3 regions of the Geodermatophilus sp. SYSU D01106 genome follow, and region 2 is predicted to be linked to each of the others. Evidence: riboswitches for the same ligand, from Rfam matches in the RefSeq annotation. Region 2 holds a riboswitch; each other region holds the start of a gene.

What was found. Region 2 has a riboswitch for cyclic di-AMP ahead of ACI78R_RS00660 (transglycosylase family protein). Riboswitches for the same ligand answer to the same signal wherever they lie in the genome.
Region 1: linked by a shared signal. The riboswitch ahead of ACI78R_RS07000 (C40 family peptidase) and the one ahead of ACI78R_RS00660 (transglycosylase family protein) in region 2 are both predicted to bind cyclic di-AMP.
Region 3: linked by a shared signal. The riboswitch ahead of ACI78R_RS06440 (hypothetical protein) and the one ahead of ACI78R_RS00660 (transglycosylase family protein) in region 2 are both predicted to bind cyclic di-AMP.

Annotation. Positions count from the first base shown of each region.
Region 1 is NZ_JBJGYM010000005.1:13,182-20,879, forward strand. Features, by position in the region: gene ACI78R_RS06985 (SMP-30/gluconolactonase/LRE family protein) at 1-726, shown strand, start outside; gene ACI78R_RS06990 (hypothetical protein) at 772-1,248, opposite strand; gene ACI78R_RS06995 (hypothetical protein) at 1,473-1,625, opposite strand; cyclic di-AMP (ydaO/yuaA leader) riboswitch at 1,984-2,135, shown strand; gene ACI78R_RS07000 (C40 family peptidase) at 2,148-2,663, shown strand; gene ACI78R_RS07005 (hypothetical protein) at 2,756-3,178, opposite strand; gene ACI78R_RS07010 (TM0106 family RecB-like putative nuclease) at 3,171-6,446, opposite strand; gene ACI78R_RS07015 (DUF2510 domain-containing protein) at 6,639-7,181, shown strand; gene ACI78R_RS07020 (ADP-ribosylglycohydrolase family protein) at 7,218-7,698, shown strand, end outside.
Region 2 is NZ_JBJGYM010000001.1:115,303-123,000, forward strand. Features, by position in the region: gene ACI78R_RS00640 (isochorismate synthase) at 1-348, shown strand, start outside; gene ACI78R_RS00645 (class I SAM-dependent methyltransferase) at 348-968, shown strand; gene ACI78R_RS00650 (DNA polymerase beta superfamily protein) at 1,018-1,887, shown strand; gene ACI78R_RS00655 (DUF222 domain-containing protein) at 1,985-3,340, shown strand; gene ACI78R_RS00660 (transglycosylase family protein) at 3,393-4,619, opposite strand; cyclic di-AMP (ydaO/yuaA leader) riboswitch at 4,624-4,794, opposite strand; gene menD (2-succinyl-5-enolpyruvyl-6-hydroxy-3-cyclohexene-1-carboxylic-acid synthase) at 5,069-6,748, opposite strand; gene ACI78R_RS00670 (o-succinylbenzoate synthase) at 6,745-7,698, opposite strand, start outside.
Region 3 is NZ_JBJGYM010000004.1:204,270-211,967, forward strand. Features, by position in the region: gene ACI78R_RS06435 (phosphoketolase family protein) at 1-2,152, opposite strand, end outside; cyclic di-AMP (ydaO/yuaA leader) riboswitch at 2,382-2,526, shown strand; gene ACI78R_RS06440 (hypothetical protein) at 2,779-3,402, shown strand; gene ACI78R_RS06445 (PIG-L deacetylase family protein) at 3,434-4,153, opposite strand; gene ACI78R_RS06450 (DoxX family protein) at 4,150-4,512, opposite strand; gene ACI78R_RS06455 (sulfite exporter TauE/SafE family protein) at 4,537-5,289, shown strand; gene ACI78R_RS06460 (SLC13 family permease) at 5,291-6,526, shown strand; gene nadA (quinolinate synthase NadA) at 6,590-7,621, opposite strand.

The DNA of each region.
Region 1 (7,698 bases), on a different contig from region 2:
GGGTGGCTCCCCGACGGGTCGCTGGTGGTCGTGTCGATGAAGACGCACGAGGTGCTGCGCTGGGACGGGTCGGCGCTGTCGACCTACGCCGACCTGACCGAGCACTGCGGCGGGCACCTCAACGACCTCGTCGTCGGCCCGGGCGGGCACGTGTTCGTCGGCGACTTCGGCTTCGACCTGATGGGCGGCGGCGAGGCGGCGACCGCGTCGCTCAAGCGGATCGACCCCGACGGGACGGTGTCGGTCGCGGCTGAGGGGCTGCAGTTCCCGAACGGGTCGGTGATCACGCCGGACGGCGGCACGCTGGTCGTCGGCGAGACGCTGGGCAACCGGTACACGGCGTTCGACCTCGGCGACGACGGGTCGCTGACCAACCGGCGGGTGTGGGCGTCGCTCGGGCCGGAGGTCACCGGGCGCACCGTGGACGAGGTGCTCGGGCAGCTCGCCGTCGCCCCGGACGGCTGCGCGCTCGACGCCGACGGCTGCATCTGGGCGGCGGACGCCGTCGGCGGGCGGGTGGTCCGGGTGGCCGAGGGCGGCGAGATCGTCGACGCCGTCGCCGCGCCCGAGGGGCTGGGCGTCTACGCCTGCATGCTCGGCGGCGAGGACGGCCGGACGCTGCTCATGTGCGCGGCGCCGGACTTCTACGAGCACAACCGCGCGCCCGTGCGCGAGGCGGTGCTGCTCGCGACCGAGGTCGACGTCCCGCACGCCGGCCGGCCCTGACCGCACCGCGGCCCCGTCCCACCGGGACGGGGCCGCGGCCGGACGTCAGGGGCAGAGCTCGTCGAGCTTGACCGCGCCGAGGTCGATGGCGCCCTCGACGTCCCCGGTGACCCGCTGGCCGGGTGCGATGTTCTGGGTGCAGACCCGCCAGTTGGCGTCGAGGACCTGGTTGCGGCTGCCCAGCAGGTCGTGGGACAGGCTGAGGTAGGCGCCGTTGGTCTGGATCAGGTCCTGGGCGTCCTGCAGCGTCATGCCGACCACGGCGGGCATGAGGAAGTCCACGACCACGGGAGCCGGCGTCACCTCCGGCGTGGGGGCAGGGGCCACCGCGGGCTCGGGGGCGGGCGTCGTCGGGGCGGGCGTGGTCGGGGCCGCCGCGGACGACGTCGCCGGGGCCGACGGGGTGGAGGTGGGCGCGGGGAGGCCGGTCTCGCCGTCGTCCCCGCAGCCGGCGAGGAGGAGGCCCGTGGCGAGCAGGACGGGAAGCGCGCCGAGTCGGCGGCGGGCGGAGGACTGGTTCATGGGGCATTCCGTGGTGGTCGTGCGGACGCGCGCCGGCAGCGCCTCCCGGGGAGGTCGGCGCCGGCGTCGCGGCTAGACGCCGGCGAGCGTCACACGGGGTCGGGTCGCTGTCCGGGACGCCGGGGACCGAGCCGTCTCGGAACTGCAACGGACCGTCGCACCGGCCCCGGACGCACCGCGGCCCCCGTCCCGGGGTGGGACGGGGGCCGCGGGCGGATCAGCGGTCAGTAGGCGCGGCCGCCGGTGCCGCCCTTCTTCTGCTTGGCCTGGAAGTCGCGGACGAACTGCTTGATCTTCGCCTGGTTCTGCGGCTTCTTGAGCTCCTGCACGACCTTCGCGGCCACGCCGGAGGCGATGAGGTTCCTCATCATTCCCATGGGGTGCTCCTCTCTCTCGATCCCCCGTTCCGTGCCCCGTCAACGCGTCCGGCAACCGCCACGTCCCCACGCTCGGAGACCGCCCGTCCGTGGGCGGCTCCTGACACCGCGTGCGGACGCACCGCGCCGTCCTTTCTCGTGGGGCACGGCGTGTCCCCGCGCGTCCGCGGTCGCGCGTCGCGGGCTCCGGAGAGGCATCTGCGGTGGTGGCGGTGGCGTGTCGGATGGGCGGCCGCCGTCAAGTCCACGGTCCGGGACCGGGCGTGGCGCGTCCCTCGGGCGGTTGTGACGGTCCGCGGCCCTCCCTACCGTTCCCGCTGGTCCTGGCCGGGCCCCCGTCACGAACCCGTGTGACACCCGCCGGACCACGCCGAACCGGACGCCGGCAGCCAGCCGCCCTCCGGACCGGGGACCCATCGAGTCCCAGGGGTGAAGCGCGACCTCTCGCGCCGGGCGACTCCCCCGCCCGAACCCGTCAGCTAACCCGGTAGGCGACCGTGGAGAACAGGAGAACCGTCGTCCATGACGACTGCACGCACGCCCCTCGCCCGTCGCTCGTTCCGCGGCATCGCCGTCGCGGCCATCGCCGGAGCCGGCATCGCGCTCTCGCCCCTCCCGGCCTCGGCTGCCGCAGGCGGCGGCGGTGGTGGCGGGGTCGTGGCGGCGGCCCCGGTGGCCGCTCCGAACGGCGTCGCCCAGGCGGCCGTCGACACCGCGCTCGCGCAGCGCGGCGACATGTACCAGTACGGCGCGACCGGTCCCGACCGGTTCGACTGCTCCGGGCTGACCAGCTTCGCCTACCGCGCGGCCGGCGTGGAGATCCCCCGCACCTCGCGGGCCCAGTCGACGTTCGGCACCCCGGTGGCGAAGTCCGACCTCAAGCCCGGCGACCTGGTGTTCTTCTACAGCCCGGTCTCGCACGTGGGCATGTACATCGGCAACGGCCAGATGGTGCACGCCTCCACCGCCGGCAAGCCGGTCGCGGTCGTGAACCTCGACTCGATGACCGGCTACCAGGGCGCCCGCCGGGTCGCCTGACGGACGGACGGCGCCCCGGTCACCGCCGACCGGGGCGCCGTCGTCGGTCCCCAGAGGGCCTTTGTCGCGCTATCGGCCCCTCCCGGGCCCGCTCAGTACGTGACGCCGAGGTGGCGCTCGGCGCAGCGCATGCACAGGCCGGTGTTGTCGTGCACGTGCTCGCGGGCGTTGACCTCGCGGCACACCGGGCACCAGCGGAACGTCCGCCGGCGACGGCGGGCGACCTCCTCCGCGGCCTCGGCCAGCATCGCCCGCTCGTAGACGACCTCGTCGGAGCCGAAGCCGCGCTCGGCCGCGAACTCCCACACCAGGTCGTCGCCCGACCAGCGCGGCTCGGGGCGGGCCAGCGTGAAGCCGAACCCGTCCCAGCCGACGGCGACCTGCACCGGACGCCCGCTCACGAACCAGCGCTCGTGCGGCGGCCCGGCGACCTCAAGCCAGCCGTCCCCCAGCGCCCGCACCAGCACGTCCGCGCCGACGCCGAGCAGGCCCGCGAGCTCCGCGGTGTCAGACACCGGCCAGCTCGGCCAGCCGGCACATCGCGTTGACCTGCCGCAGCTGCTCCGGCGTCCGCACCTGCGCGTCGAGCAGCAGCGGGCTCATCACCACGACCGCCAGCGCCTTCGCCCGCGACACCGCCACGTTGAGCCGGTTGAGGTCGTAGAGGAACGAGACCCCGCGCGGCGCCTCGTCGGCCGAGGTCGACGTCGTCGAGTAGACGACGACCGGCGCCTCCTGCCCCTGGAACCGGTCCACCGTGCCGACCCGCGCACCGTCGGGCAGCAGCGAGCGGATCAGCGCCACCTGGTTGTTGTAGGGGGCGACGACGAGCACGTCGTCCGGGCCGATCGGCCGCTCGGCGCCCTCGGCGTCGACCCAGCCGACGCCCTGCAGCGACCGCCAGACGGCGGCCACCTCGGCGGCCTCCTCCGTGGACGACGCCGAGGCCGGCACCGTGTGCGCCACCGACCGCACCGCCAGCCCGCTGCCGGACACCAGCCCGCCCGGCCGCACGGTGATCCGCTCGCGCAGCGCCGCCGACTCCAGGCGGCCCTCGTACGCCAGGTCCGACACGAACCGCGTCAGCGCCGGGTGCATCCGGTAGGTCGTGTCGAGGAAGATGCCGCGGCCCTCGGGCACGGTCGGGTGCCCCTCGAGCAGGTGCTCCAGCGCCGACAGCCCCGAGTCGCCGGGGTGCACGCCCTGCGAGGGCTGGGCCAGCTGCTGCGGGTCGCCGAGCAGCACCAGCGACTTCCCGGCCCGCGCCACCGCGACCGCGTTGGCCAACGAGAACTGCCCCGCCTCGTCGACGACGAGCACGTCGACGGCCTCGGCCAGGTCAGGCTGGGTCCAGAACCACGCCGTCCCGCCGACGAGCCGCACGTCGCCGTCGACGAGCCGCCGGGCGACGTCCTTGCCGTCCTTCGACCACTCGACGCCGGGCGCGCCGCACGCCTGGTGCTCGTCGCACTTCTGCAGCGCCGGCCGGTCGACGGCCGACAGGACGTTGCCGATGACGGCGTGCGAGGTGGCCGTGACGCCGACCTTCTTGCCGGCGTCGAGCAGCGCGCGGATGAGCATCGACGCCGCCCGGGTCTTGCCGCTGCCGGGCGGGCCCTGGACGGCGAGCACCTCGCCGTCGAGCCGGAGGCCGATCCGGACGACGGCGTCGCCGGCCTGCTCGTCGGGACGGCGGCGGCAGTCGGCCGGCACCCGCCGCTCCAGCAGCGCCTGCCCGAGGCAGGGCGTGCCCGCGAGGACGTCGTCGGCGGTGGCGGTGATCGCTGCGCGCATGCCCTTGTCGTCGAGCGGGCCGCTCGGCCCGAGCCCGCGCGGCGTGGCCGGGGCCTTCGCCGTCTTGACGACGACGCGGCCCTCGGCGGAGTCGAGCGCGACGACGGTGCCGATGCCCGCCCGCTGGTCGACGTCGACCGCCGTGGACCCGACCGACAGCTTCGTGTCCTGCGGCGGGAAGCGGTACTCGTAGAGCTTCGACCGCTTCTCCTGGCCCACCTCGACGGGCGCAGACAGCCGGCCGAGCGCGGTGCCGTCCTCGACGAGCGTGTCGTCGTCCATCTCCTTGCGGGCGAAGAACTCCCACCAGCCGGGGCGGGCCTCGCGGCGGTGCCACTGCACGAGGTCGCCGAGCAGGTCGTGCCCGGCGTCCTTGAGCCGGTCGACCAGCGCCAGCTCGGCGAGCTCGGCGTCGGTGCGCTCGACCGGGCCGGTGGCCTCCGAGAGCAGCGGGCGGTCCTGGCCGCCGAACTCGCGCTCGAGCTCCTCGCGCTGAGTCTCCAGCCAGTCGTGCAGCTCGCGGGTGGAGTCGACGTCGTCCTTGTTGTAGAGCTCGATGTCGACGAGGCGCTGCGGGTCGCGGTCGGCGAGCCACTTCTCGTAGGCGATGACGCTGCCCATGGCGTCCGCGACGTCGCCGGTGTGCTCGCGGCCGTAGAACGCCTCGACCTTCTTGATCGAGTACGAGCCCTTGCTGATCCGCATCGACTGCTTGACGACGGGATAGAGGTCGACGAAGCGCTGGTTGCGCAGCAGCTCGTCGAGCTCGGCCTCGCGGACGCCGTAGCGGCCGGTCAGCCGCTTGAGCGCGCTCACCTCGTAGGCGGCGTAGTGGTAGACGTGCATGCCGCGGTCGGCGCGCCACGCGTCCAGGATGAGGTCGATCAGGTCGGCGACCATCTGCTTCTCGGCGGCCGGGTCGTGCGCCCACAGCGCGGTGAAGCTGCCGTCGCGCCGCCCGATGCCGGCGAGGTACTCCAGCCCGGCGCCGTCGGCGGAGTGCGGGTCGCCCTCGAAGTCGAGGTAGAGGTCGCCGTCACTGGGCTCGGGCAGCCGGAGCAGGCCGAGGCCCTTCGTGGGTGGCAGCAGGGTGCGGGTGGGGACGCCGGTGCGCCGCTCGCGCAGCTGCTCGCGGGCCTGCTCCTGCACGCGGGCGCGGGTGGCGGCGCCGATGCGGGCCGCCTTGAGCGTCTCGGGGTCGGCGCCGGCGAGCTGCTCGAGGGTGGTGATGCCGGCGGCGCGCAGGGCCGCGCGGGTGTCGGCGCGCATGCCGGCGACGAGGCTGAGGTCGTCGGCGTCGGCCAGCTCGGCGGTGCAGCGCGCCTTCCACGAGCACTGGCCGCAGTACGGCACGGGGACGGGCGCAGTGGGCGGCGGGTCGGCGAGGAAGCCGGCCAGCTTCGCGCGGGCGCGGCGGGCGTAGGCGGCGACGTCGACCAGCCGCCACGGGTTCGTGGCGCCGTCACCGGTGACCACCCAGACGTGCTCGGGTGCCTTCCCTTGGAGGACGGCGAGGCGCTCGGCGTAGGTGGCCATCTGCAGCAGCGCGGGGACCTTGACGCGGCGGGCGAGCTTGGCGTCGGCGACCTCGTAGGACCAGGCGCCCAGGTTGGAGGGCGTCGCGACCTTGAGGAGGAAGTCGGCCGCGCCGCCCCAGACGCCGTCGAAGAACGCGGCCTGGGCGATGACGTCGACGCCCTGCCGCATCGCCTGCACGGTGAGCGCCTCGGCCTCGCGGCGGCCGGCGGCGTCGAACCGGGTGGGGATGCGGACGACGCTGCGCCCCTCGGCCTCCAGCGCCGACAGGTACTTCTCCTCGTGCTCGGTGCCGAGGTCGGCGATGAGCAGGGCGTGGTCGTCGGGGCCGCCGGCGAGGGGCTTCAACCGGCCGTCGGCGACGGCGAGGTCGAGCGTCGTCACGTGCGCGCAGGCCTGGTGGCGGGTCAGGTCGGTGGGGCTCAGGACCAGGGAGCCGTCGGTGCGGTACATCGAGACGGGACGTTCTCACGCGGACCCCGTGATCGGCGTGTCCCTCGCCGGTGGCGCCGTCGCCGAGTCACACCGCCCACACGCGGAGAGCGCGGTCCTCCCTTGGTGCCAGACACGCTCACCGAAGCGCCTCAATGCGCGGAGGAGCGGCGAGGATGCGGAACGCCCATTGCCGAAAGACAGGAACAACCCGTGGGACTGCTCCGCAAGACCGTGTCGCTCTCGACGTTCGGCCTGGTGTCCTTCCGGGACAAGGAGCAGCGCGCGACCCGCTACGCCCGTCAAACGCGCAACGCAGCTCGCGTACAGGTCGCCCAGCAGGCGATGGCGCTCGAACACCAGCGGCAGATGATCGCCCAGCAGGAACACATGGCGGTACAGCAGCAGGTCCAGGCATGGCACCAGCAGCAGGCGTGGCAGCAACAGGCCTGGCACCAGCAGCAGATCCACGCTCAGCAGGTCGCCCAGCAGATGCAGCAGCAGGGGCAGGGCACGATGCCGGCTGCGGGTACGCCACAGACCTCGTCCCCGGCACCCATGCCGCCGCAGATTCCTCCGGCGGCGCCGCACTCATCGCAGACGACGCCGCAGGCGTTGCCTTCGGCGCCGGTGCAGCAGGCGCAGTCGGGCCTGCTGCAGCTTCCGCCTGGCTGGTACCCCGATCAGATGAACGCCCAGTTCATCCGCTGGTTCGACGGAGTCAGGTGGACGGAGCACACGCAGCGTCGAGGCTGACGGCGTCCCGGCTGACCGATCACGGAGACTGAGCCGGTGACGGCAGGACTGCACCGCTCGCACCGGGTGGCCGGGGCGCTGGTCGGGTCAGCGGTGGGCGACGCGCTGGGGGCGCCGTTCGAGTTCGGCCCGCCCGGCGCGTTCTCGGCCCGCTTCCCCGTGGCGGCCCGGGGAGCAGCGACGGAGATGTGCGGCGGCGGGTCGCTCGGGTGGGCGCCGGGCGAGTTCACCGACGACACGCAGATGGCGCTGCTGGTGGCGCAGTCGCTGGTCGAGCGGGGCGGGCTGGACGAGGCCGACCTGTTCGGCCGGTTCGCCGCCTGGGCCGCGGCCGGGCCGCCGGACATCGGCGTGCAGACGCGGGCGGTGTTCGGGTCGGGCCTGCCGTGGGACCGCGCGGCGGCGGAGCACTTCGCGCGGACCGGACGGGCGGCCGGAAACGGCTCCCTGATGCGGACGACGCCGGCGGCGATCCGGTTCTCGCGTGACGGGACTCAGGCGACCGTGGACGCCGCCC
Region 2 (7,698 bases):
ACGCAGCGCCGGTCCGGGGAGCGCGGGCGCGCGGGACTGCTCGACCTGGTCGACGCCGTGCACCCGACGGCGGCCGTCTGCGGCACCCCGCCCGACGTCGCCCGCGCGGTCATCGCCGAGCTCGAGGGGATGGACCGCGGCCGCTACGCGGGGCCCGTCGGCTGGCTCGACGCCCGCGGCGACGGCGAGTTCGGCCTGGCGCTGCGGTGCGCGCAGCTGTGCGACGACGACCCCGCCTCGGCCCGGCTGTTCGCCGGGTGCGGCATCGTGGCCGGCTCCGACCCGGCCGCCGAGCTCGCCGAGACGCAGTCGAAGTTCGCCGCCTTCCAGGCCGCGCTGGAGAGCTGATGCGGCTGGTCCCGGACCTGCGCTGGGACCACAACGCGCACTACCGGCACCTGTTGCTGCGCGCCGTGCCACCCGGGGCCGCGCGGGTGCTCGAGGTCGGCTGCGGTGCCGGCGACCTCGCCGCCGAGCTCGCCGGGCGGGCGGCGCGGGTGGACGCCGTGGACCGCTCGGCGGAGATGGTCGCGCTGGCCCGCGCGCGGGTGCCGGCGACCGTGCGGGTGGACCGGGCCGACGTGCTGGACCTCGCCCTGCCGGCGGGCGGGTACGACGCCGTCGTCGGCATGAGCGTCCTGCACCACCTGCCCCTGGAGGAGGCGCTGCGGGCCCTGGCCGCGGCCCTGCGCCCGGGCGGCGTGCTGGCGATGGTCGCCCTGCCGCGCACCGACCTGCCCCGCGAGCTGCCGCTGGAGCTCACCGCGGCGGTCGCGGACCGTGCCGTCGGGCTGCGGCGGGCCGTGCGCGGGCTCGCCGCCGGAGCCCCCGTGCCGGGCATGCCGATGCGCGACCCGGAGCTCACCGTGCGGGAGGTGCGGGCGCGGGCCCGGGCGGTGCTGCCGGGCGTGCGCGTCCGCCGGCTGCTGTTCTGGCGCTACCTGCTGGTGTGGCAGCGGCCGGCCTGACCGTGGGGAACGGGTCGGCAGGCGACGACGGCGCTGGTTGGCTGGCGCGGTGCGCCCCGTCCCCACCGTCGCCGGTGACCGCTCGCTGCCGCCGCCGTTCGACCACCCGCACGCCTCCGCGGAGGCCCGCGCGGTCGCCGAGCGGGGGACGGTCCTGCGCGCCCAGGTCGGGTCCGGCGTCCACGGCACCTCCGTGGCCGGCCAGGACGACCGCGACGAGATGGGCATCTGCCTCGAGCCGCCGGAGTTCGTGACCGGCACCGCGCGGGTGCCGGCGGGCCTGTCGACGACGGCGACCGTGCCGTTCGAGCAGTACCACCGGCACACCGCCTGGGACCGGCCCGGTGGGCTGGCCAACCGCTCCGGCGCCGGCGACCTCGACGTCGTCGTCTACTCGGCACGCAAGTGGGCGCGGCTCGCGCTCGGCGGCAACCCGACGGTCCTCCTCCTGCTGTTCGTGCCGGACGAGGAGGTCGTGGTCCGCACCGAGGCCGGTGCGGAGCTGGTCGCACACGCCGACCGGTTCGTCTCGCGCCTGGCTGCCGACCGCTTCCTCGGCTACCTGCGCGCCCAGCGGGCGGCGATGACCGGCGCCCGCCCCGGCCGCGCGGAGCTGGTCGATGCACACGGGTTCGACGTCAAGTTCGCGATGCACGCGCTGCGGCTCGGGGTGCAGGGCGCCGAGCTGCTCGGTACCGGCCGGATCACCCTGCCGGTGCCGGAGCCGGACCGGGCGTACCTGCGCCGGGTGCGCCGCGGCGAGGTACCGCTCGCCGAGGTGGTCGAGGCGGTCGAGGACGCCGAGGCGCGCCTGCTGGCGCTGCGCGACAGCCCGGCGGTGCCGCCGCTTCCCGACCGCGCCTGGGTGGACGGCTGGCTGCACCGTGCCCACCTCGCGTACTGGGCGTCGCTGCCCTGAGATCGCGGGGTGTCAAGACCTGTCCGGCATCTGTGGACAGGCTCCTGACCTGCGGATTCGCCTCGCGGAGCGGCGCTGGACGGGCTAGACTCCGTACATGTGTTCGAGCGAGATCGGCGGTGGGGACGTGTTGGATGACGTCGCCGCGCTGGTCGCCGAGCGCAACCGGATCGACGCCCGCCTCGCCCGCGCGGTCCGGGCGGCGGAGCTGTCCTCCGCTCCCGAACGCGACGGCTTGAAGAGCATGGCGTCGTGGTTGCGCGGGCACTGCCGGCTGTCCGGGCGCGAGGCGTCCCGGCTGGTCGGCAACGGCCGCGCGCTGGAGCACCTGCCGGTGCTGGCCGAGGCGCACGACGCCGGGCTGGTGACCGCCGCGCAGGTGGCCGTGGCCGCGGAGGTGACCACCCCGGACCGGCTCGCCGCCGCCGCGGCGCAGGGTGTGGACCTGGGCGAGATCGACTCGGTGCTCACCGCCGTGGCGATCGAGCAGGACCACGACGCCCTGGTCGTCGTGGTGAAGCGGTACTGCAACGCCCTGGATCCCGACGGCCCGGAGCCGGACCCGACCGAGGGGCGGCGCATGTCGGTGGTCCGCCACGCCGACGGCACCGTCAGCTTCCACCTGCACCTCGACCCCGTGGGCGCCGAACGCTTCGCCACCGCGGTGGAGGCGCACGTGCAGGCCGACCGGCCCGCCGGCGACGACCGCACCCGCGCCCAGCGGCTCGCCGACGGCGCCGTGCAACTCGCCGACACCGCCCTCGCTTCGGGCAGCACCCCGCGGCTGCGCGGGGTCAAGCCGCAGGTCGTGGTCAAGGTCGACGCCGAGGACCTGCACGACCCCGCCTGCCCGGCCGACCACGCCCCGACCGGCTCCGACGCCGAGACCGACGGTGACGGCGACACCACGACCGACAGCGACGCCGACTTCTCCGCGGCCGAGACAGGCGGTGCCGGCGAGGCGACCAGGAGCATCCGCCAGGCCCGCGCCGGGTCGAGCAGGACGCCCCCTCTGCCGCGGTGGCGGGGCAGCGCGACCCTCGGGTCCGGCGCCGTGGTCCCCGCGGCCACCGCCCGCTGGCTGGCCTGCGACGGCGCGATCACCCGCGTGGTGCTCGGCCCCGACGGCGTCCCGCTCGACCTGGGCCGGGAGCAGCGGCTGGCCGACCGGCACGTCCGCCGCGCCGCGGAGGTCCGCGACGGTGGCTGCGTGTTCGCCGGCTGCGGCGCCCCCACCTGGTGGTGCGACGTCCACCACCTCGTGCACTGGCTCGACGGCGGACCCACCTCGCTGCAGAACTCGGCGCTGCTGTGCGAACGCCACCACACCAAGGTCCACGCCGGCTTCCGCGTGCAACGACAACCGGACGGGCGATGGCACACCTGGCGGCCCGACGGCACCGAGATCCGCACACCCGCGGCGCTGCGGTCGCCGCCCCTCGTCCCCGCCTGAGACGACGAGGACCCCGGCCGCGGGCGGCCGGGGTCCTCGTGTCGGGCGGTGGTCAGCCGACGTAGTTCACGTGCACGTGGTCGAAGTGGTTCGCGGTGACGCCACCGCGGTCCTCCATGGCGCGCCACGCGCCGTCGGGCGAGGTGAGGATGCGCTGCTCCCAGATCACGTACTCGACACCGAGCTCGTCCCAGTGGTCCACGTGGTACTGCGCGATGGCGTCGCCGAGGCCGGCGTCGCTCATGACCATGTAGTCCAGGGCCTTGCCCGAGGGGTGCCCGTCGGGGTCGACGGCGCTGGGCCGGGTGCCGCCGAGGGTGATGTCACCGGCGCCGGGCACCGCGCTCACGACGGCGTTCGCAGCCGCCTGCACCGCGGCGTGGATCGGCCCGGAGCTGTTGGTGATGGTGGCGACGGCGGCCGGCGCGGGCGCCGCGGCGACCTCGGGGGCGGCCTCGGCGAGCGGGGCGACCTCGCCGACCGGCGCGGACTCCCCGGCGTTCGAGCCACCGGCGGGCGCCTCGGCAGGGGCTGCGGCGGGCGCGGGGGCCGGAGCCTCGGCGGGGGCCGCGGCAGGCGCGGGGGCCGGCGCCTCGGCGGGCGCGGCGGCCGGGGCCGCCCCGCTCACCGCGAACACCTGACCCGGGAAGATCAGGTTCGGGTTGCTGCCGATGACGTCGACGTTGCGCTCGTAGAGCTCCCGCCAGCTCTGGGCGTGGGCGGCGGCGATCTTGGCGACGGTGTCGCCCCAGCGGACGGTGTAGTCCTCGGCGTCGGCAGCGGTCGGCGCAGGCGCGGCCGGAGCGGCCTCGACCGGCGCGGGCGCGGCCGGGGCGGCCGGGGCGGCCTCCGGCGCGGGGGCCTCGGCGGCGGGTGCGGCCGGGGCGGGCGCCTCGGCGGCGGCCGCGGTGGTGCCCTCGGCCAGGTACTTGCCGCAGGACGGCCAGGCGCCGACGCCCTGGCCGGCGAGGACCGCCTCGGCGATCTCGACCTGCTGGGCGGGGGTGGCGAGATCGGCGCGCGGGGCGAGCTCGGTGCCGCCGAACGCGGCCCAGGTGGACTGGCTGAACTGCAGGCCGCCGTAGTAGCCGTTGCCGGTGTTGATCGACCAGTTGCCGCTCGACTCGCACTGGGCGACGCCGGACCAGTCGTGGCTGGTCGAGGCGGAGGCGGGCGAGCTGAGGACGCCGATCCCGACGACGGTGGCGCCGGCGGCGACAGGGGCCTTGGCGATGACCTTCTTGGTGCGGACGTAACGGGGTGCGCGGTGCTTGGGCATGGTGATGATCTCCCGATCACCGCCGGCGAGGTGAGCTGTCGGGTTCGGGCGATCGGTGCCCGGCCGCGGGACGCGGCTTCACCCCGGAGACGCGTTCAGGTCAGGCCCCCGTAGGCCGTCACGCGCCGGAAGTGGGTCCCCCACCCCTGCCCTTGGGAGTTGACGTGAGCGACCGGTGGGCAGGGTTTGGCGGACCGGCGCCGCGCTCCGGTGTGCTGAGCGCAGCCAAAACGTTACATATCGTCATGGCAACTGTCGTCGTGTCGCCGGTCACAAGGGGGTTGTGGTGTGCTCCAGCGGGGTATCGACGTCCCTCGGTCGAGGGCCCGGCGAACCCGCTGTCCGGACGATCCACCCTGGTCGCACCCGGTGTCGCGGAGACGGCCCCCGCCCTCCCTCGACGGCCGGGACCAGCGGCGGCCGGTGACGCAGCACACCGGCCGCGCGGGTCAGGTCAGGGCACGGGCGGCGGTCTCCCGCAGCGCGACGGCGAGGTCCGCCTCCGCGCGCTGGTCGGTGCGGACGACGACCACCCGCGGCCCGCCGAGCGCCAGCGCCGCCGGCAGCTCGTCCGCGGCGGTCACCGCGGTGGCTTCCCAGCCCAGCGTCCGGGCGACGGCGACCAGGTCGCGGCCGTGCGGCGTGCCGAACACCCGCCGGTAGTCGCGCTCGTGCGCGGGCCGACCCGGCTCGAGCTGGGCGAAGATCCCGCCGCCGTCGTTGTCCGGGACGACGACGGTGAGGTCCGGCCGGGCCTCGCCCTCGCCGGTCAGCAGCCCCTGCAGGTCGTGCAGGAACGTCAGGTCGCCCATGAGCGCGACCGCCGGGCCACCGTGCACCAGCGCGGCCCCGATCGCCGTGGAGATCGTCCCGTCGATGCCCGCGACGCCGCGGTTGGCCAGCACGTGCACGTCGCCGCGCGGCACGGCGAGCCGGTCGACGTCGCGCACGGGCGTCGAGGAGCCGAGCACCAACAGCGCGCCGGCGGGCAGCGCGGCGACGACGTCGCGGGCTAGCCGGGCGGCGGTCAGGCCGGGAGCGCCGTCGAGCAGCGCGTCCACGGCCGTGCCCACCCGCGCGGCGGCGTCGCGCCAGGCGGCCGCCCACGCCGCGTCCGCGGGCGGCCCGGACGGCGGCGCGGCGCGGGTGACCGACGTGCTGGAGCGGGCGGGGTCGGGCCAGCGCGGGCCGGACACCACCGTCTCCACCCGCACCCGGGGGTCGGCCAGCAGCGCCGAGACCGGCCGCGACAGCGTCGGCCGCCCGAGCACGACCACCCGCGCCGGCCGGTGCTCCTCCAGCCAGTCCGGCGCGCCGAGCAGCAGCGCCCCGCCGCGCACGGCGTCGCCGGTCCACGCCCCGCCGCTGGGCTCGGCGACCACGGGCCAGCCCGCGGCCGCGGCGCCCTCGGCCCAGGCCCGGCCGGCCGCCGACGGCCCGTCACCGGCGACCATCAGCGTCCGCGGGGCGTCGGGCAGCGGGTCGGCCGGGGCGAGGGTGGCCCCGCCCGCGGTCCACGCGCCGCCGTCGTCGCGCCCGGCCCACGGGCCGGTGAGCGGGCCCGGCTCCTCCTCCGGCAGCAGCGGGTCGCGCAGCGGCAGGTCGAGCTGCACCGGCCCGGGGTCGCCCGACAGCGCGCCGGTGGCGGCGAGCAGCGCGCGGGAGACCACGGAGCGCCAGTAGCGGTTCTGCGCGGCCTCGCGGCCGGCCTCGGGCACGCCGACGTCGGCCGCCCAGCGCACCGCGCCGCCGTAGAGCCCGGGCTGCTCGATGGTCTGGTTGGCGCCGGTCGAGCGCAGCTCCGGCGGCCGGTCGGCGGTCAGCGCGAGCAGCGGCACGCCGGTGACGTCGGCCTCGAGGACCGCGGCGTGCAGGTGCGCGGTCGCCGTCCCGGAGGTGGTGAGCACCGGCACCGGCCGGCCGGAGGCGCGGGCCAGGCCGAGCGCGAGGAAGGACGCCGTCCGCTCGTCGATGCGCACGTGGAGCCGCAGCGAGCCCGCGCGCTCCGCGGCGGCGAACGCGAGTGCGACGGGCGCCGAGCGCGACCCCGGGGCGACGACGGCGTCGCGGACCCCGCCGCGGACGAGCTCGTCGACCAGCACGCGGGCGAACGCGGTGGAGGGGTTCACGCGGCCAGCACCGCCGCGAGCCGCCGGCCCCACCGGTCGGTGACGTCGTCGGGCGCCGTCACCTCGGCCAGCCGGTCGGGCTCCACCGCGCGGACGGGCAGCGCGCCGTCGACCGGTAGCAGCGGGTCGGCCGTCACGTCGCCGCCGAGCAGCGCGACGGTCGCCAGGCCGCACGCGAAGGGCAGCTCCGGCAGCGCGGCGGCCAGTGCCACCCCGGCGGCGATGCCGACCGAGGACTCCAGCGCCGAGGACACCACGCAGGGCAGGCCGTGCGCCTCGGCCACCCGCAGCGCCGCGCGCACCCCGCCGAGCGGCTGCACCTTGAGGACGACGACGTCGGCGGCCTCGCGCAGGTCGACCGCGAGCGGGTCGCCGGCCCGGCGCACGCCCTCGTCGACGGCGACCCGCACGTCGACCCGGCGGCGCAGCGCGGCCAGCCCTTCCAGCGTGGCGCAGGGCTGCTCGACGTACTCCAGGCCGACCCGGTCCAGCTCCCGGACCCGGGCGACGGCCGTGTCGACGTCCCACGCGGCGTTGGCGTCGACCCGCACCGCGCCCGCGGGGCCGAGCGCGTCGCGGACGGCCTCCACGCGGGCGACGTCGTCGGCCGGCGTCTGCCCCGGTTCGGCCACCTTCACCTTCGCCGTCCGGCAGCCCGAGGCGGCCACGATCGCGTGCGCCCGCTCCGCGTCCACCGCCGGCACCGTCACGTTGACGGGAACGGAGTCGCGCACCGGCGCGGGCCAGCCCTCCAGCGCCGCCTCGGCCGCGGCGGCCCACCAGCGGCGGCTCTCCGCCACGCCGTAGTCCCAGAACGGGGAGAACTCGCCCCAGCCGGCCGGCCCGCGCACCAGCACGCCGTCGCGGACGTCGATGCCGCGGAACCGGGTGCGCATCGGCACCGACCACGCCGCCGTCGCCGTCGTCCCGGGCGGGAGCGGCACGGAGGT
Region 3 (7,698 bases), on a different contig from region 2:
CGTGGTTGGTGCGCCGGTAGGTCAGCCGGTGGATCAGCCACGGGTAGCCGTGGTAGGCGAACACGACCGGCCGGTCGGTGGTGAAGTACGCGTCGAACTCGGCGTCCGACAGGCCGTGCGGGTGCTCGCGGTCGTCCTGCAGCCGCATCAGGTCGACGACGTTGACCACCCGCACCCGCAGGTCCGGGAAGGCCGAGGTGAGGATCTCCGCGGCCGCGAGCGTCTCCATCGTCGGCACGTCGCCGGCGCAGCCGAGGACGACGTCGGGCTCGGCACCGGCGTCGGTGCTCGCCCACTGCCAGATGCCGATGCCCTTGGTGCAGTGCTCGACGGCGGCGTCCATGTCGAGGTACTGCAGCGCCGGCTGCTTGCCCGCCACGATCACGTTGACGTACTGCCGGGTGCGCAGGCAGTGGTCGGCGACCGACAGCAGCGTGTTCGCGTCCGGCGGCAGGTACACCCGGATGACGTCGGCCTTCTTGTTGACGACGTGGTCGATGAAGCCCGGGTCCTGGTGCGAGAAGCCGTTGTGGTCCTGCCGCCAGACGTGCGAGGTGAGCAGGTAGTTCAGCGACGCGACCGGCCGCCGCCACGGGATGTCGTTGGTGGTCTTCAGCCACTTGGCGTGCTGGTTGACCATCGAGTCGACGACGTGGATGAACGCCTCGTAGCAGGAGAAGAAGCCGTGCCGCCCGGTCAGGAGGTAGCCCTCCAGCCAGCCCTGGCAGAGGTGCTCGGAGAGCACCTCCATCACCCGCCCGTCGGGCGCGAGGTGGTCGTCCTCGGGCTCGCGCCGCGCCATCCAGGTGCGGTCGGTGGCCTCGAGCACCGCGCCGAGCCGGTTGGAGTTGTTCTCGTCGGGCGCGAAGACGCGGAAGGTTTGCGGGTTGCCGCGCATGACGTCGCGGAGGAACTCCCCCAGCACCCGGGTGGCCTCCACCGCGCCGGTGCCGGGCTCGGGCACGGGGACGGCGTAGTCGGCGAACGCGGGCATCCGCAGCGGCTGGAGGAGCAGCCCGCCGTTGGCGTGCGGGTTGGCGCTCATCCGGCGGGGGCCCTCCGGGTGGAGGTCCCGCACGGCCGGGACGGGCGCGCCGGCGTCGTCGAACAGCTCCTCGGGGCGGTAGCTGCGCAGCCACTCCTCGAGCACCCGCCGGTGGCCGTCGTCCTCGCGCGCGTTGGCGAAGGGCACCTGGTGCGAGCGCCAGGAGCCCTCGACGCGGTGCCCGTCGACCTCCGCCGGCCCGGTCCACCCCTTGGGCGAGCGCAGCACGATCATCGGCCAGCGCGGCCGCTCGGGAACGCCGCCCTCCCGGGCCCGCCGCTGGATGTCGGCGATCTCGTCGAGGCAGCGGTCCAGCGTCGCGGCGAACTGCTGGTGCATGAGCGCGGGGTCGTCGCCCTCGACGACGTACGGCGTGTGCCCGTAGCCGCGCAGCAGGGCGTCGAGCTCGTCGGGCTCGATGCGGGCCAGCACCGTCGGGTTGGCGATCTTGTAGCCGTTGAGGTGCAGGATCGGCAGCACGGCGCCGTCGCGGGCCGGGTCGACGAACTTCGTGGCGTGCCAGCTCGCGGCCAGCGGGCCGGTCTCGGCCTCGCCGTCGCCCACGACGGCGGCGACGACGAGGTCCGGGTTGTCGAAGGCGGCGCCGTAGGCGTGCACCAGGGCGTAGCCGAGCTCGCCGCCCTCGTGGATCGAGCCGGGCGTCTCCGGCGCCACGTGGCTCGGGATCCCGCCGGGGAAGCTGAACTGGGTGAACAGCCGCTTCATCCCCGGCTCGTCCTGCGACACGTCGGGGTAGACCTCGCTGTAGGTGCCCTCCAGCCAGGCCGACGCGACCGGGCCGGGGCCGCCGTGGCCGGGCCCCATCACGTACATGCAGTCGAGGTCGCGCGCGGCGATCGCCCGGTTGAGGTGTGCGTGGACGAAGTTCAGCCCCGGCGTCGTGCCCCAGTGGCCGAGCAGCCGCGGCTTGACGTGCTCCGGGCGCAGCGGCTCGCGCAGCAGCGGGTTGTCCATGAGGTAGATCTGGCCGACCGACAGGTAGTTGGCCGCCCGCCACCAGGCGTGGATGCGGGTCAGCTCCTCCTGGGTCAGCGGCCCCGCGCCGTCGGTCGCGGCGATCTCCTCGCGCGTGCTGGCCTCGGTCACCGTCGTCCTCCCGGGGGTGGTCGCGCTCGACGCCCCCACCCTGGCGGACTCCCGGGCGCGCCGCAGTCCGGCCCGGGGTGTCCGCTCGGCGAACACCCGGCGACGGGAGCCTCCCGGTCCACCGGAACTCCCCGGTCCCCGTTGCCGGGTCCCGCGGGCCTCCCTACGGTCGACCCGTCCGGACGGCCCTTCCGCCCCAGCCGGGGTGATCCGCCCGGACGCCGCCGAGTCGCGGACCACGCCTGTGGCCGCGAGCCGGGGACCCACCGCGTCACCGGGGTGAGTCCCACCGCCCGGTCCTCCCGGGAGGTGGGTAGGGCGACATCCCCGCCCGAACCCGTCAGCTGACCCGGTAGGCGGCCACGGGAGAAACGGAGAGCCGCGACACGGGGAGCGCCGTCGGCGCCTGCCCCGACGCGCCCCGCCCCCAGACACCTCGCCGCGGCCCGCGCACCCGCGCCGGCCGCCGCGCCTCCGGGATCCGGACCCGACCGGCCTCCGCACCGGCCCGACGCCGGGCTGCCGCGCGCCGTCCCGGATCCCGTGCCCTCCCCTGCCCCGGGGCGGTCCCCTGCCGAGCAGACGGCGGGACCGCGCGGGGCCACACGACAGGAGCTCTCCTCGTCATGCGCAGACACGCCCTCCGCCGCACGCTCACCGTCGGCACCGCCACCGTCGCCCTCTGCCTGGCCGGTCAGTCGGCCGCCTCCGCCGACCGTCCCTGGGACGGCGACCGGCACGACCGGGGCGGCTGGTCCGAGCACTGGTCCAGCCGCGGCGACGTCGCCCCGGCACCCGCCCCCGCTGCCGCGCCGGCCGCGGCTCCCGCACCGGCGGCGGCTCCCGCACCCGCGCCCGCCGCCGCGGCGGCCACCGCCGTCGTCGCCGTCGCCACGGACCTCACCGGGGCGCCGACCCCGACGTCGACCGCCTACAGCGCCTGGGCGCCGCACGTGCGGCCGGCCGTCGCGGAGGTCACGCAGGCCTTCGCGGTGTCCACGGTCCTCACCCGGCCCGGGCACTCCCCCACGCAGGAACTGGCCGCCGACTTCATGGTGTACGCCGACGCGGCGAAGGGGCACGCGGTCGCCCAGTTCGTCATCGACAACGCGGCACGGCTGCGCGTCGAGTACGTCATCTGGCAGCAGCGGATCTGGCTGGTCGGCGGGTCCGGCTGGCAGGCCATGGCCGACCGCGGCTCACCGACGGCCAACCACATGGACCACGTCCACGTGAGCTTCCTGCCGTGACGCCCGCCTGAGGGGTGGACGGCCGGCGCGCTCAGCCGGCGTAGAGCGCGAAGCCGGTCCTGCGCCGGCCGTCCACCTCCGGCGTCGCCATCTCGACCTGTCGCCGTGCCTGCTCCTCGACCGGGTCGTCCGACAGCGCCTCGAGGTAGCGGCGGTGCTCGGCCAGCGAGGCCACCGCCCGGTCGACGACGTCGGTGACGTCGACGGCGTGCGTCGCCCCGACCGGCGTGGCGACGGCGACCCAGCGCACGCCCCGCCACGGCTCCTGCCCGGCGAGCTCGGGGAAGATCCACTCGTTGGCGGCATCGCCCACCGCGTCGATCACGGAGCGGCCGAGCGCCCGGTGGTCGGCGCTGTTCCAGTACGCCGGGGTCACGCCCGGCGGCGTCCACGTCTCGCCGAAGTGCATCGTCACCACCAGCTCCGGCCGGTGCCGGCGGATCGCCGCGGCCAGCGACCGGCGCAGCTCCAGTCCCTCCACGAGCCGGCCGTCGGGGAACCCGAGGAACTCGACCCCCGTGACGCCGACCACCGCCGCCGACGCCCGCTGCTCCCGCTCGCGCAGCGGCCCCGCCTCCCCCGGCGGCAGCCCGGCGATGCCGGCCTCCCCGCGGGTGGCCAGCAGGTACCGGACGTCCCGCCCGGCGTCGGTCCACACGGCGACGGCGGCCGCGCACCCGTACTCGACGTCGTCGGGGTGGGCGACGACGACCAGCGCGCGCTCCCAGTCCGTGGGGAAGGGCTCGGTCACGCCCGGCCCCGGGCCACCCGCAGCGCCGCGCCGATCATCGGCGCCTGCAGCGGCAGCCGCAGCACCCCGGCGGCCAGCAGCGCCGGCCGCCCGCGGGCGATCCGGAGGTGGTGCAGGTGCGCCGGCACGAACGACGCCAGGAGCCCGGCCGCGGCCCAGCCCCCGGCCCGGCGGGTAGGCGGCGCGGCCAGGAGCGCCGCGGTGGCCACCTCGGCCACCCCGCTGCCGAGCACCCAGGAGCGGGCGTCGCCGAGCTCCGGGGGCACCAGCCACTCGTAGGTCCGCGGCCGCACCAGGTGCAGCACGCCGGATCCGCCGAGGGCGGCGGCCAGCCAGGTCGCCGGGGCGGGGAGGCGCATGGCGCCACCGTAGGCTCCCGCCCCGTGTCCGCCGCCGACCTGGTCATCGCCGCGGCGGTCTCCCTGCTCGCCGGCGTCATCAACTCGATCGCCGGCGGCGGGTCGCTGATCCTGTTCCCCACCCTGGTCGCGCTCGGCCTGCCCACGGTGGCGGCCAACGTGACCAACTCGGTGTCGCAGTGGCCCGGCTACCTCGGCGGGATGCTCGGCTTCCGCCGCGAGTACGCCGGCCAGCGCGGGCGCCTGGTGCGCCTCGGCGTCGTCGCGGTGCTCGGCGGCACGGCCGGCAGCGTGCTGCTGCTGACCACGCCGAGCGAGGCCTTCGACGTCGTCGTGCCGGTGCTCGTGCTGCTCGCCAGCCTGCTGCTGGCGGTGCAGCCGCTGCTCACCCGCCGGCTGCGCGACCGCGACGACGGCGCCGTGCGCGACCCGTGGTGGCTCTACGTCGCTCTGTTCCTCGCCACCGTCTACGGCGGCTACTTCGGCGGGGCGCTCGGCGTCATCCTGGTCGGGGTCCTCGGGACGGCGCTGCACCGGCTGGCGCTGGCCAACGCGCTCAAGTCGGCGCTGTCGGCGGTGACGGCGACGGTCACCCTCGTCGTCTTCGGGCTGTTCGGGCCGATCGCCTGGGAGGTGGTCGCGGTCGCCGCGCCGGCCAGCCTGGTCGGCGGGTTCGCCGGCGCGCGGATCGCCAGCCGCATCCCCGCGACGCCGCTGCGGGTGCTCATCGTGGCCTTCGGCGTCGTGGTCTCGGTCTACCTGTTCACCCGCATCTGAGGTGACCGACCCGGTCGCGCTCGGCACCGCCGGCGTCGTGCTGGCCGCCACCCTCGCGGCGGCCACGGCCGGCACCCGCCGCGTGCCCCCGGCGGCGGTCGCCGTGGTGGGCGCGGTGTACCTGGTGGCCGTCGGCGCGGTCGGCTTCGCCGCGGCCGAGACGGCGGTACGCGGGGTGCTGCCCACCGTGGCGTTCCTCGTCGTCGTGCTGGTGCTCGCCGACCTCGCCGACCGGGAGGGCGTGTTCACCTGGGCGGCCGCGGCGACGGCCCGGCGGGCGGGGCGCTCGGCCGGCGCGCTGCTCGGCCGGGTGGTGCTGCTCGCCGCCGGGGTGACGGCGCTGCTCAGCCTGGACGCCACGGTCGTCCTGCTCACCCCGGTCGTGCTGGCCACCGCCACCCGGATGGGGCTGCCGGCGCGCCCGCACGCCGTCGCCACCGGGCACCTGGCCAACTCCGCGTCGCTGCTGGTGCCGGTGTCGAACCTGACCAACCTGCTGGCGTTCTCCGCGAGCGGGCTGTCGTTCCTCGCCTTCGCCGGGCTGATGGCCGGCCCCTGGGGAGCCGCGGTCGCCGTCGAGTACCTGGTGCTGCGGCGGCTGTTCCGCGCCGACCTCGCGGTGCCCGTCTCCGCTCCGGTGGCCGAGGTGCCGCCGGCGCCGCGGGCCGCCCTGGCCGTGGTCGGGCTGACCGCCCTCGGCTTCGGCGCCGCCTCGCTCGCGGGCCTGCCGCCGGTGTGGCCGGCCGTGGCCGGGGTCGCCGTGCTCGCCGCCCGGCTGGCGCGGGCCGGGCGGCTGCGGGCGGCCGACGTCGTGACCGCCGCCGACCTGCCGTTCGCGCTGTTCGTCTGCGGGCTGGCGGTGGTCGTGCAGGCCGTCCTCGGCGCCGGGCTCGAGCAGGGGCTGGCGCGGCTGCTCCCCGACGGCGAGGGGCTGGCCGAGCTGCTGGCGGTCGCCGTCGTCGCCGCGGTGCTGGCCAACGTCGTCAACAACCTGCCGGCCACGCTGGCGCTGCTGCCGGTGGCCGCGGCCGTGGGCCCGGGCGCGGTGCTCGCCGTCCTGATCGGCGTGAACGTCGGGCCGAACCTCACCTACGCCGGGTCGCTGGCCAACCTGCTGTGGCGCCGGGCCCTCGGGACGGAGGCGCCGTCGGCGGCGCGGTTCGGCGCGCTCGGCCTGGCGACGGTGCCGCTCACCCTGCTCGCGGCCACCGTCGCCCTCTGGCTCATGGTGAGGTGATGGAACGGCCGCCCTTCAGGGTCCCGCGCCGAGCTTGCGAGGCGTGGGGGGAAGGGTGGTCCTTCATTCGCCGCCGCGACCGGGCTCGCCGATGGCGACCATCGCCTCGACGGCACGGCGGGCGCGGGCGGCGGTCTCCGGGTCGACGTCGATCGCGCCCTCGCCGGTGCGCAGCGTGTGCAGCAGCTTGGCCGGGGTGATCATCTTCATGTAGCGGCAGGCGGCGCGCTCGTTCATCGGGATGAACGCCGTCCCGCTGTTGAGCGCCCGCAGCTGGTGCAGGATGCCGACCTCGGTGGCCACCAGCACCTGGCCCGACGACGTCCGGGCCGCGGCCTCGACCATGCCGCCGGTGGACAGCACGCGGGTGCGGTCGGCCGGCAGATCGCCGTGGCTGACCAGGTCGAGCACCGAGGTGGTGCAGCCGCACTCGGGGTGCACGAGGATCTCCGCGTCCGGGTGCGCGGCGATCTGCGCGCGCACGTCGGCCGGGCTGATGCCCGCGTGCACGTGGCACTCCCCCGCCCAGACGTGGATGTTCTCCCTCCCGGTCACGCGCTTGACGTGCGCGCCGAGGAACTGGTCGGGGCAGAAGAGGATCTCGCGGTCCTCGGGGATCGAGCGGATGACGTCGGCGGCGTTCGACGACGTGCAGCAGATGTCGGTCTCGGCCTTCACCGCGGCGGTGGTGTTGACGTAGCTGACGACGACGGCGCCCGGGTACTGGGCCTTCCACTCGCGCAGCTGCTCGGCGGTGATCGAGTCGGCCAGCGAGCAGCCGGCCGCGTGGTCGGGCAGCAGCACCGTCTTGTCCGGCGAGAGGATCTTCGCGGTCTCGGCCATGAAGTGGACGCCGCAGAAGACGATCTCGCGGGCGTCGGTCTGCGCCGCGACCCGCGACAGGTAGAGCGAGTCGCCGGTGAAGTGGGCGACGTCCTGGATCTCGGGCACCTGGTAGTTGTGCGCGAGCACCACCGCGCCGCGCTCGTCGGCCAGCCGGCGGACCTCGGCCGCCCAGGTCTCGTACTCGGCGGGCGACAGGGTGCGCTCGTCGCCGGCGACGGCGGGGGTGGCGGGCGCGATGGTCGCGGTCACGGGGCTCCTCGGAGATGCGGGGGGCTCATCGTCCCCGTCCCGCCGTCGGAGGCCGGACCGGGGTGCGCCGGGTACAA